One region of the Corynebacterium humireducens NBRC 106098 genome, then DNA from elsewhere that is predicted to be linked to it. Evidence: riboswitches for the same ligand, from Rfam matches in the RefSeq annotation. Region 1 holds a riboswitch; the other holds the start of a gene.
What was found. A riboswitch is a leader RNA that binds a small molecule or an ion and turns the genes downstream of it on or off. The one in region 1 is predicted to bind cyclic di-AMP.

Region 2: linked by a shared signal. The riboswitch ahead of B842_RS08995 (C40 family peptidase) and the one ahead of B842_RS03180 (transglycosylase family protein) in region 1 are both predicted to bind cyclic di-AMP.

The regions. Positions count from the first base shown of each region.
Region 1 is NZ_CP005286.1:635,236-639,907, reverse strand. Features, by position in the region: gene B842_RS03205 (aminotransferase class IV) at 1-73, shown strand, start outside; gene B842_RS03200 (DUF3027 domain-containing protein) at 70-768, opposite strand; gene B842_RS03195 (glutaminyl-peptide cyclotransferase) at 798-1,619, shown strand; gene B842_RS03190 (DUF2771 domain-containing protein) at 1,631-2,200, shown strand; gene B842_RS03185 (cold-shock protein) at 2,256-2,639, opposite strand; cyclic di-AMP (ydaO/yuaA leader) riboswitch at 3,009-3,193, shown strand; gene B842_RS03180 (transglycosylase family protein) at 3,207-3,791, shown strand; gene B842_RS03175 (hypothetical protein) at 3,992-4,186, opposite strand; gene B842_RS03170 (helicase-associated domain-containing protein) at 4,252-4,672, shown strand, end outside.
Region 2 is NZ_CP005286.1:1,813,905-1,818,576, forward strand. Features, by position in the region: gene B842_RS08985 (glycosyltransferase family 4 protein) at 1-773, opposite strand, end outside; gene B842_RS08990 (C40 family peptidase) at 777-1,790, opposite strand; gene B842_RS08995 (C40 family peptidase) at 1,946-2,593, opposite strand; cyclic di-AMP (ydaO/yuaA leader) riboswitch at 2,603-2,772, opposite strand; gene B842_RS09000 (IS256 family transposase) at 3,686-4,672, opposite strand, start outside.

The DNA.
Region 1 (4,672 bases):
CCCACCCCGTATGGGGGCTCCCACGCACCGGGAGCTCAACGAGCGGATGTGGGAGCTGGCCCAGGAGGTCTAGAAGATCGGGGACTCGTCGTCGAAGGCGTCGGGGGCCTCCTCGATGAGGGTGTCCGGCGGGGTGTCCGAGTGGGCGCCGCAGCCGTAGGTGGCGTGCACGACGTGACCGTCCGCGGAGTACTCGTTGACGCACGCGCCGAAATTCTCGCCGAGGGTGTCCCCCACCGGCACGAAGAAGGCACAGGTCCGGCAGTTCAGGGTGGCCTTCTCGGCGAACTCGCTCGTCGGGCCGTAGTCGCCGGTGCGCCAGCGCTGCTTCGCGTCCTCGAGGCCCTTGCGGGAGAGGACGGTGCGTCCGTCCTCTGTCTCGGTGAGGCGTTCGTCGCCCGGCTCCGGGGGCATGAGGTCGCCGGGGCCGAGGTCACCGGGCCGGATGCGGTCCGCCCACGGCACCCACTCGGGGGCCTGCAGGGCCTCGCCGGTGGGGGCCGGCACGAGGGCCAGCTCGTTGACGGTGACGTGGCGGGACCCGGAGGCGCACGCGAGGACCGCGTTCCACTCCCAGCCGCTGTAGCCGGGGACGTCGGCGGCGAAACGGTGCGTCGCGACGTTGCGGGTCAGCCCCTGGACACCGATGTGTTCCCCGACGGGTCCGTCCCCCAGCTCCTCCAGAGCGGTGCGGGCGAGGTCGACGGCGTGGGCGTCGAGAAGTGGGCTTTTGCGACGGTGCTGAGAAGAAGTGGACACGCTCCTCATTATGGGCCATGTGCGGCATGATGAGTGGCATGGCTCTCCTCCTCCCCCTCCGCGTCGCCACCGGGACGCTCCTCGCGCTGTCTGCCCTGGGCACCAGTTCCTGCTCCCCTGACACCCCGGGAACCCCCGACGGGGCACCGGTGGCGGTGGAACGCCTGGTGCCGCGGATCGTGGACACCCACCCCTTCGACTCCACCAGCTTCACGCAGGGCCTCGAGGTGGAGGAGGAGGGCACGCTGCTGGTCAGCACCGGCAGATACGGCGAGTCCCGCGTCTACCGCACCACCCTGGAGGGCGAGGAGCTGGCGTCCGCCGACATCGACCCCACGTGGTTCGGCGAGGGGATCACCCGCCACGGTGACCACGTGTGGCAGCTGACGTGGAAGGCCGGGGTGGCGCTCAAGCGGGACGCCGCCACCCTGGAGGAGATCGACCGGGTGACGTACCCCGGCGAGGGCTGGGGCCTGTGCTCCACCGGCGAGGAGCTCATCATGTCGGACGGGACCACGCAGCTGCGCCGCCTCGACCCCGACACCTTCGCCGAGCTGGGACGCATCGACGTCACCCTCGACGGGGTCGCCCGGACGGCGCTCAACGAGCTCGAGTGCGTCGGCGACGACGTCTACGCCAACGTCTTCCTCAGCACCGACATCCTGCGTATCGACGTCGCGGGGGACGCCCCCGGCACCGTCACCGCCGTCATCGACGGCGGGGTCCTGCCCAACAACGCTGTCCCCGACCCGGATCACGTGCTCAACGGCATCGCGCACCTGCCGGGGACGGATCGTCTCCTGCTCACCGGCAAGCGTTGGCCCGACCTCTACGAGGTCGAGCTCGTGCCCGCTGAGTAGGATGTGGAGCCATGACCACCCCGAAGAAGGCGCGTCAGAAGTCGCTGCTGCAGTTCCTCACCCTCCTCATCGCCGTGGTGATCATTGTCGTCGCGGCAGTGCTCGCCCAGAACTGGTGGAACAACCGGCCGGGGCCGGAACCGCAGGACGTGACCGTCACGGCGACGGTCGGTGGGACGCAGATCGAGGTCGCCCCCTATCTCGTGTGTGAGCCGGGCCTGGAGTGCCCGGAGGGTGAGGTGCCGAACCTGCCGATGGGGCCGGACGACACCCTGGTCCTGGACATCCCCGAGCCGATCCACGACCACGACTGGCAGCTGCTCATGATCTACGACGATCCGGCGGTCAACGACCAGCAGTTCCACGGTGCCTACGACACCGACTCGGTGGAGATCCCCGGCTCGGTCGATCCGGTCAACGAGGGCGATCCCCGTCCCCGCCTGATGGTGGTGGAGATCTCCTCCGCCATGATCGGCCATGACGCCGACGGCGAGGAGACCCCCTACGCCACCGTGTGGTCCCTGAGCACCATGGACGGTGAGCGCGAGCTCCGGGCCCCCGAGGACCCCGCAACCCCCTAGATTTCCCCCTCTGATTCCCCTGCCCCACGGCCCCTGTGGCCGTGGGGTTCTTCTCTTATGCGTCCAGTTCCTTGGCGACGGCGCGCAGGATCTCCGCGACCTGACGCGCCACCTGGCGGTCCGGGTAGCGGCCGGCGGCCAGTCCCGGCTGGACCTGGGACTCGAGGACGGTCGTGAGGTCCTGGATCATGCTGCCCAGTTCCTCCGGCTTGCGGCGGTTGACGGCGCGGCGACGCGAGGTGTCGAGCACCTTGACGCGCAGTGCCTGGGGGCCGCGACGGCCGGCGGCGAAATCGAACTCGATGCGCTGGCCGGGATGGAGCTCGTCCACGCCCTCGGGGAGCACCTGCTTACCCACGTAGACGTCCTCGCTCCCCGGGTTGGAGACGAAACCGAAGCCCTTATCGGCGTCGTACCACTTCACCTTGCCGATCGGCACAGTGTTCACCTTTCCTTCCTGTTGATCGTGTGTTTTCCACGGTCGATCGTGAAGGAATCAGTATACCCCCGCCCGATCGTGTGACGATATTTCGTTCGCGGGGACAACTTCGTTACACAGGGGCACCCGCCTCGCTGACTCGTTGACACGACCACCCTATGTGACGTGAATCATATTAGGGGGACCAAACTTTGTGACCAGCGGCTTTGGCGGCTTCTCGGACCATCCCCCGCCTCCCCGCCACCAAAACGAGAGATGCACGTGACTAAACCGTTATAAACCGTTATCGTATCCCGCAGGCACAGCGCAGAACCGTTCCCGCCACCCACGCCGAACCCTGTCCAGGAGGCGGACGACTGCGCGGCATGTGCATCCGAAACGTGAATACCCATGTGGACAGGGGCGGGGAAACCACCGCGGATCAACCCCGATCCGCACCGGTCGGCCGTTCCTCCGGAACAGTCTTCCTCGGGGTGAAGCCTCACAGAGGCCGGGCACAGTGATCCTCCGCCCGAACCCGACAGCTCACCTCGCAGGCGATGACATGAGAGGAACACAGAAAAAACCATGGCACGTCACTTCCGTAAGTCCGTCACCGCAGCCAAGTTCACCGCCACCGCCGCCGCCTTCGGCACCGCCGCCGCCCTCCTGGCCCCGGCCGCCGCCGCAGCCCCGGACTCCGACTGGGACCGCCTCGCGCAGTGCGAGTCCGGCGGCAACTGGGCCATCAACACCGGCAACGGCTACCAGGGTGGCCTGCAGTTCTCCCCGTCCACCTGGGCCGCCTACGGTGGCACCCAGTTCGCGCCGACCGCCAACCTGGCCTCCCGCGAGCAGCAGATCGCCATCGCCGAGAAGACCCTCGCCGGCCAGGGCTGGGGCGCCTGGCCCGCCTGCTCCCGCAAGCTGGGCCTGAACTCCGCCCCGACCCCGCGCAACCTCTCTGCTCCGGCCCCGTCCGCAGCCCCGGCCGCCACCCCGGCTGCCGCACAGTACGTCGCGCCGGTCGCCGCCCAGGCTGAGGCCGCCAAGGCCCTGCCGGCCGAGGTCGCCGCCCTCCTGCCGGCCGGTTCCTCCGAGACCGTCACCCCGGACGTCTACGAGCTCATCCGCGAGCAGGCTCTCCAGTACGGCATCACCCTGCCGCGCTAGGCTCCCGCCGCTTGCCGACGCCCCCGGGCGTCACCCCGCAGCCCCCGCCTCCCCCGGAGGACGGGGGTTTTGTGTTTTTGCCCTGCCCTCCCCCGCAGCGCCCTGCAGCGACGACACAACGACGGAGCCCCCGCGTGCCGCACCGGAGAACCGGTGGGCACGCGGGGGCTCCGCGGCGTCTTGGAAAGGGTCCGTACTACCTACTTGTTGATGCGGGTGTACGGGTGGACGTACGCGATTTCTTCCGCAGGCAGCGGCAGAACCAGGTCGTCACCGTAGGGGCTGGACGCACCAGCCAGGGTGGAGGTAATTTCGGTCACCACGTGGCCGTCGGTACGCGGGATGTGCTTCGGCCAGCCCGGATCGACGTAGCCCTTCTTCTCAACGTTAGCCATGCCCCATATTGTTGCAAACCTGGACCGGAAAAGTAACTTGAACTGCAACTAAAATCGGCGGCACCATGTCTGCCACCCCCGAAACCCCTGATTTCCGCACCTGGTTGTCGTCTCTGGATGACCACGAGCTGGCGAATCTGCTGCGTGCGCGCCCAGATGTCGTCCTCCCGTTACCCCCGGGAATCACCCCCCTGGCCGCGCGACTGCAGCTGCGGGCGTCGGTGGGACGGGCAGCGCGCGGCCTCACCGCCCTCGAACTGGCCACCCTGGAGGCCGCCGCCAACCTGGGCGGCGAGCTCCGGCCGGTGACCGCCACCGACGTCGTCAACGAGGTTCCGGCGGATCCCGCACTCGTGGAGGCCGCGATCACCCGCCTGCGCGGGCTGGCCCTGCTCTACGGGGACGAGGCGGCCCTGCGGGTGGCCGGTGAGGTGATGGCCTCCCTGCCCGCCGACTGGCAGCTTCTCGACGACACCCCGGCCACCC
Region 2 (4,672 bases), 1.2 Mb from region 1:
GGAGTGGACAGCGGGCCGGTGAATGCGACGGCGTCGCCGAGGGGGGCGGCCATCCTGCGCAGCACAGCCTCGTGCGACCCCGAGCCGACGATGAGGAGCCGGGCCGTCGGATGCCGCTCGAGGACCTGCGGCCAGACCCCGATGAGCATGTCCTGTCCCTTGCGCGGGACCAGACGGGAGACGCACACCACGAGCGGGCCGGTGCCGTGACGCTCCCGGGTGTCGGCCCTCTCCTCCGGGGTGGCGGGGCGGAACCAGTCGACGTCGACGCCCGAGGGCAGGTGGCGGAACTCCGGGTGCGGGCCGAAGGCGCGGCGGACGCGACGCAGGGTGTAGTCGGAGATGTAGGTGACCACGTCGGCGGTGTCCCCGATGCGCCGCAGGACGCGGCGGGCGCCGGGCAGCATGGACCAGCCGACCTCGTGGCCGTGGGTGCTCGCGATGATGCGCGTGGCCCCCGCCCGGCGGGCCGCGGCCCCCATGAGTGCCAACGGGGCGGCGGCGCCGAACCACACGGTGTCGATGTCCAGTTCACGGATGATCTGGCTCATGGCCTCCGCGGTCGTCGGCGTGGGCAGCATGACGTGACGCGGCCAGCGGATGACGCGGTACGGCAGCCCCGCGTCGTGGGCGGCCGCGGCGGTCCGGTCCTGCGTCGAGGCGAACACCACCACCTGCTCCGGGTCGAGGGTGCCCAGGAAGTCACGCAGGTACGACTGGATGCCGCCGACGGTGGGCGGGAAGTCGTTGGTGACCAGCAGCGTCCGGGACATGGGTCAGTAGCGGACGGCGCCGGCCCACGGCATCGAGTCGACGGACACGACCTGCACCGGGATGCCGTAGTCGGAGGCGTGCACGAGCTGGCCGTTGCCGATGTACATGCCGACGTGCGTGACACCCGGGTAGTAGCCGACGATGTCGCCGGGCTGCAGCTCCGCGCGCGACACCGGCCGACCGCCGGCGAGCTGGGCCTGCGAGGTGCGCGGGATCGACTTGCCCTGCTGCTGGTACGCCCACACCATGAGACCGGAGCAGTCGAACTGGTTCGGGCCGGTCGCGCCCCAGCCGTAGGGCGAGCCGAGCTTGCTCAGGGCGGCGCCGACTACGCCACTGGCGTCGCCGGTGAGGATGGGGGCCAGCGGGTTGTTCTTGTTCTCCCAGGCCAGGCGGGCCGACTCGTCGAGGGAGGCGACCTTCTCCTCGATCTCCCGGATGCGGATCTGCAGCTCCTCCTGCTGCTCGGCGAGGACCCGGTGCTGCTTCTCCAGCTGGGACTGCTTGAAGTTGGCCTCCGCCACCATGCGGGAGGCGTCGGTGTGCTCCCGGCCGGCGGCGGCGGTCGCCTCCGCGAGCTTCTCGACGGTCCGCTCCGTGTGCCTGGTCAGCGCCCCGAGGTAGGACGCGCGGTCGATGGCGTTCTGCGGGTTCTCCGCGGAGATGGCGTTGGTGACCGGGTCGATCTGCAGGCTGCGGTACTTCGCGCCGGCGAGTTCATTGACGTCACGCTGGTAAGCGTGCTGCGCGTCGCGGGCCGCGGTGGCCCGCTCCCGCGCCGCCTCCGCCTGCTCCCGCAGGGTCCCGAGCCGTTCCTCGCCCCGGGTGAGGTCATCCTCGAGCTGCTTGACCTCCTCGTTGCGGGCGGTCGCCTCCTGGGAGACGTCCTCCAGGGAGGCGATGAGGGTGTCCAGGTCCTCGTCGGCAAGTGCCGTGGGAACGGCGAATCCGGAGGTCAGCAGGACAGCGCCGAGGGTGGTGGCGCCGGTGGTTCGCAGGGTGCGGGGGAAGCGCAAGGTCACTCTTTCAGTAACGGAGGCCGGTGTTGTCCAGACACCACTATAGACCGCGGCCCCTCCCCCGGTACAGCCTCCCCACCTGCTCTTTCCTCTTTGCCCGGAAACGCGAAGACCCGCCTCGGGGGCGGGTCTCGGAAGGGGGTGCGGGGCGCTTAGAAACGGACCGCGGAGTGGATCGGCTGGAAGTGCAGCGGACGCTCACCGACCGGGGTGCCGGAGTTCAGGGCGTCGACGATCATGCCGTTGCCGACGTAGATGCCGACGTGGGTGGCACCACCGTAGTAGGCGATGATGTCGCCCGGCTGCAGCTGGTCCAGCGGGACACGCTGGCCCTGGGCTGCCTGCGCCTGGGAGGTGCGCGGGATCGACTTGCCGACCTGCTGGTAGGCCCAGGTGGTCAGGCCGGAGCAGTCGAAGGCGGACGGGCCGGTGGCACCCCAGGCGTAGGGGGCACCGATCTTGGAACGCACGGCGTTGGCGATGGCCTGGCCGGTGGAGGAGGCGGCCGGAGCTGCCTGTGCCGGGGCCGGAGCCGGGGCCGGAGCCGGGGCGTTGTTCACGGCTGCCACGTAGGAGTTGGTGGCCTGCTGCAGGGAGGGGACGAACTGCTCGACGTTCGGGACGCTCTCCAGACCCTGGACGTTGGCCAGTGCCGGGACGTCGACACGGATGTCGGTGTTCGGGATGACGACCTCAACGGCGTCGGCGACCGGTGCGAGGATGGTGGCGCCCATGACGACCGCGGAGGCGGTCGCGAGACGACGGGTAGCGGTCTTGGTGAGGCGACGGTGCTGAGCCACGAATGTTTCTCCAGATCTTCCTTGTGCCTACCGGGTTAGCTGACGGGTTGGGAGCGGAAGCTTCCCTCCCCCACTCCACGCCCCACACTCTGGTGTGCGGCGCTCTTGCGGAGGATGAACCCCAGAAAACGCTGTATGGTTCCCCGGCTCCCCTGACGGGGATTAGGCATTCTTTTCAGTTCAGTCATTCGGCGGCTTCCTTGCGAAGCCCCGCAATGTCTCGATCAGGTTACGAAACGACAACGAAGCTTGTCCAACGCTCGCCTCTGGCGTGTCGCCGTTATCGCACTGTTATCGAACAGGGGCGCCCTCCCCGGCCGGAACGCGTTCGGGGACAAATCAACTATCGACGACCGCCCATATGACCCCCTGACCTTGCGGTATCCAGCCTTGGAAGGTTCCGTCGACATGGCCCGACCACACCTCGGGAAAGGCGATCTTCGCCACCCCACGATTCCACTGTGATTTAGCGCACTTTTCGACGTTCCAGCGGAAACCGGGGCGTTATCTCCCCGGTCCCGACCGGATACTCCCAGGGGTACTTCTCCCCTCGGGGCGTCGAGAAGGAGGAGACAGCAACTGGGATATGCCGTGAGGGGCTCCCGTCACTGTCGCCGGGAGCCCCTCGCGGCATTCTTTGGTTGCCGCTAGGGGCCGGAGGCACCTACCGGCTCGGCCATCACCCGCGCCACCCTGATACCCAACCCCTCAGAGGAACGCCTCCAGAACGGCGCGTGGGGCGTCGAGAAGCAGGAGACAGCAACCGGGATATGCCGCGAGGTGCCGGAGGCACCTGCCTGCTCCGCCGTCACCCAAGTCACCTGATACCGAAACCCTCAGAGAAACGCCTCCAGAACGGCGCGTGGGGCGTCGAGAAGCAGCAGACAGCAACCCGGACATGCCGCGAGGGACTCCCGTCGACAGCAACGAGAGCCCCTCGCGGCATTCTTTGGTCGCCGCTAGGCACCGGAAGTGCTTGCCCGCTCGGCCATCCCAACCGGTCAAGTCCGCGGGAGTGGTGTTTCTGCCTTTCGATAAAACAAGCAGCGTGACGGTGTCAGGGACCGGCACGAGCCTGGGGCCGTGACTTGCTCATGCGACCTCCTGAGTGGCTTCGCCGGCATCGATCACAGCCGCGGCCATCATCGCCTTCGTCTGCTCCAGGCTCGTCAGCGACATGTAGCGCTTCTGCTGGATCCAATCATCGTGCTGCTCCGCCAACACGGCACCCACGAGGCGGACCACGGCCTCGCGGTTGGGGAAGATCCCGACGACGTCGGTGCGCCGGCGGATCTCCCGGTTGAGCCTTTCGGTCGGGTTGTTCGACCACACCTTCGTCCACACCGCCCTCGGGGCGTGGGTGAAAGCCAGCAGCTCGTCGAGGGACTCCTCGAGGTAGTCCGCGACATGCGGGAACTTCTGCTCACAGAAGCCCACCACCTCCCGTGCCTGATCCCACACAGCCTGGGCATCGGGTTGCTGGAAGATCGTCTGAAACATCGCCGACAACGTCGGCCACTGCGTCTTGGGCACCAGCCCGGAGAGGTTCTTAGCGAAGTGCGTGCGGCACCGCTGCCAGGAGGCGTTGGGCAGCACCTCGCCGATGGCGTGCTGGATCCCCAGGTGCGCGTCGCTGGTGACCAGGTACACCTGGTCCAGGCCCCGGGCCTTGAGATCGCGGAAGAAACCGGTCCAGGAGGCCACCGACTCCGAGGTGGCGACCTGCATACCGAGTAGTTCCCGATAGCCTTCGGCATTGACGCCGGTGGCCAGCAGGACGGAGGTCTTGACCACCCGCCCGCCTTCACGGACCTTCATGGTCAACGCGTCGCAGGAAACATACAGATACGGGCCAGAATCCAACGGGCGGGTCCGGAAATCCTCCACCATCTGATCAAGATCTTTGGCCATCTCTGAGACCTGTGATTTCGAGAGATTGTTGATCCCCAAGCTGGCGACCAGGTCGTTCATCCTGCGGGTCGACACGCCTTTGAGGTAGCAGGTGGCGATCACGGTGGTCAGGGCCCGTTCGGCCCGGGTGCGTCGTTCCAGCAGCCAGTCCGGGAAGAAGGAACCGGT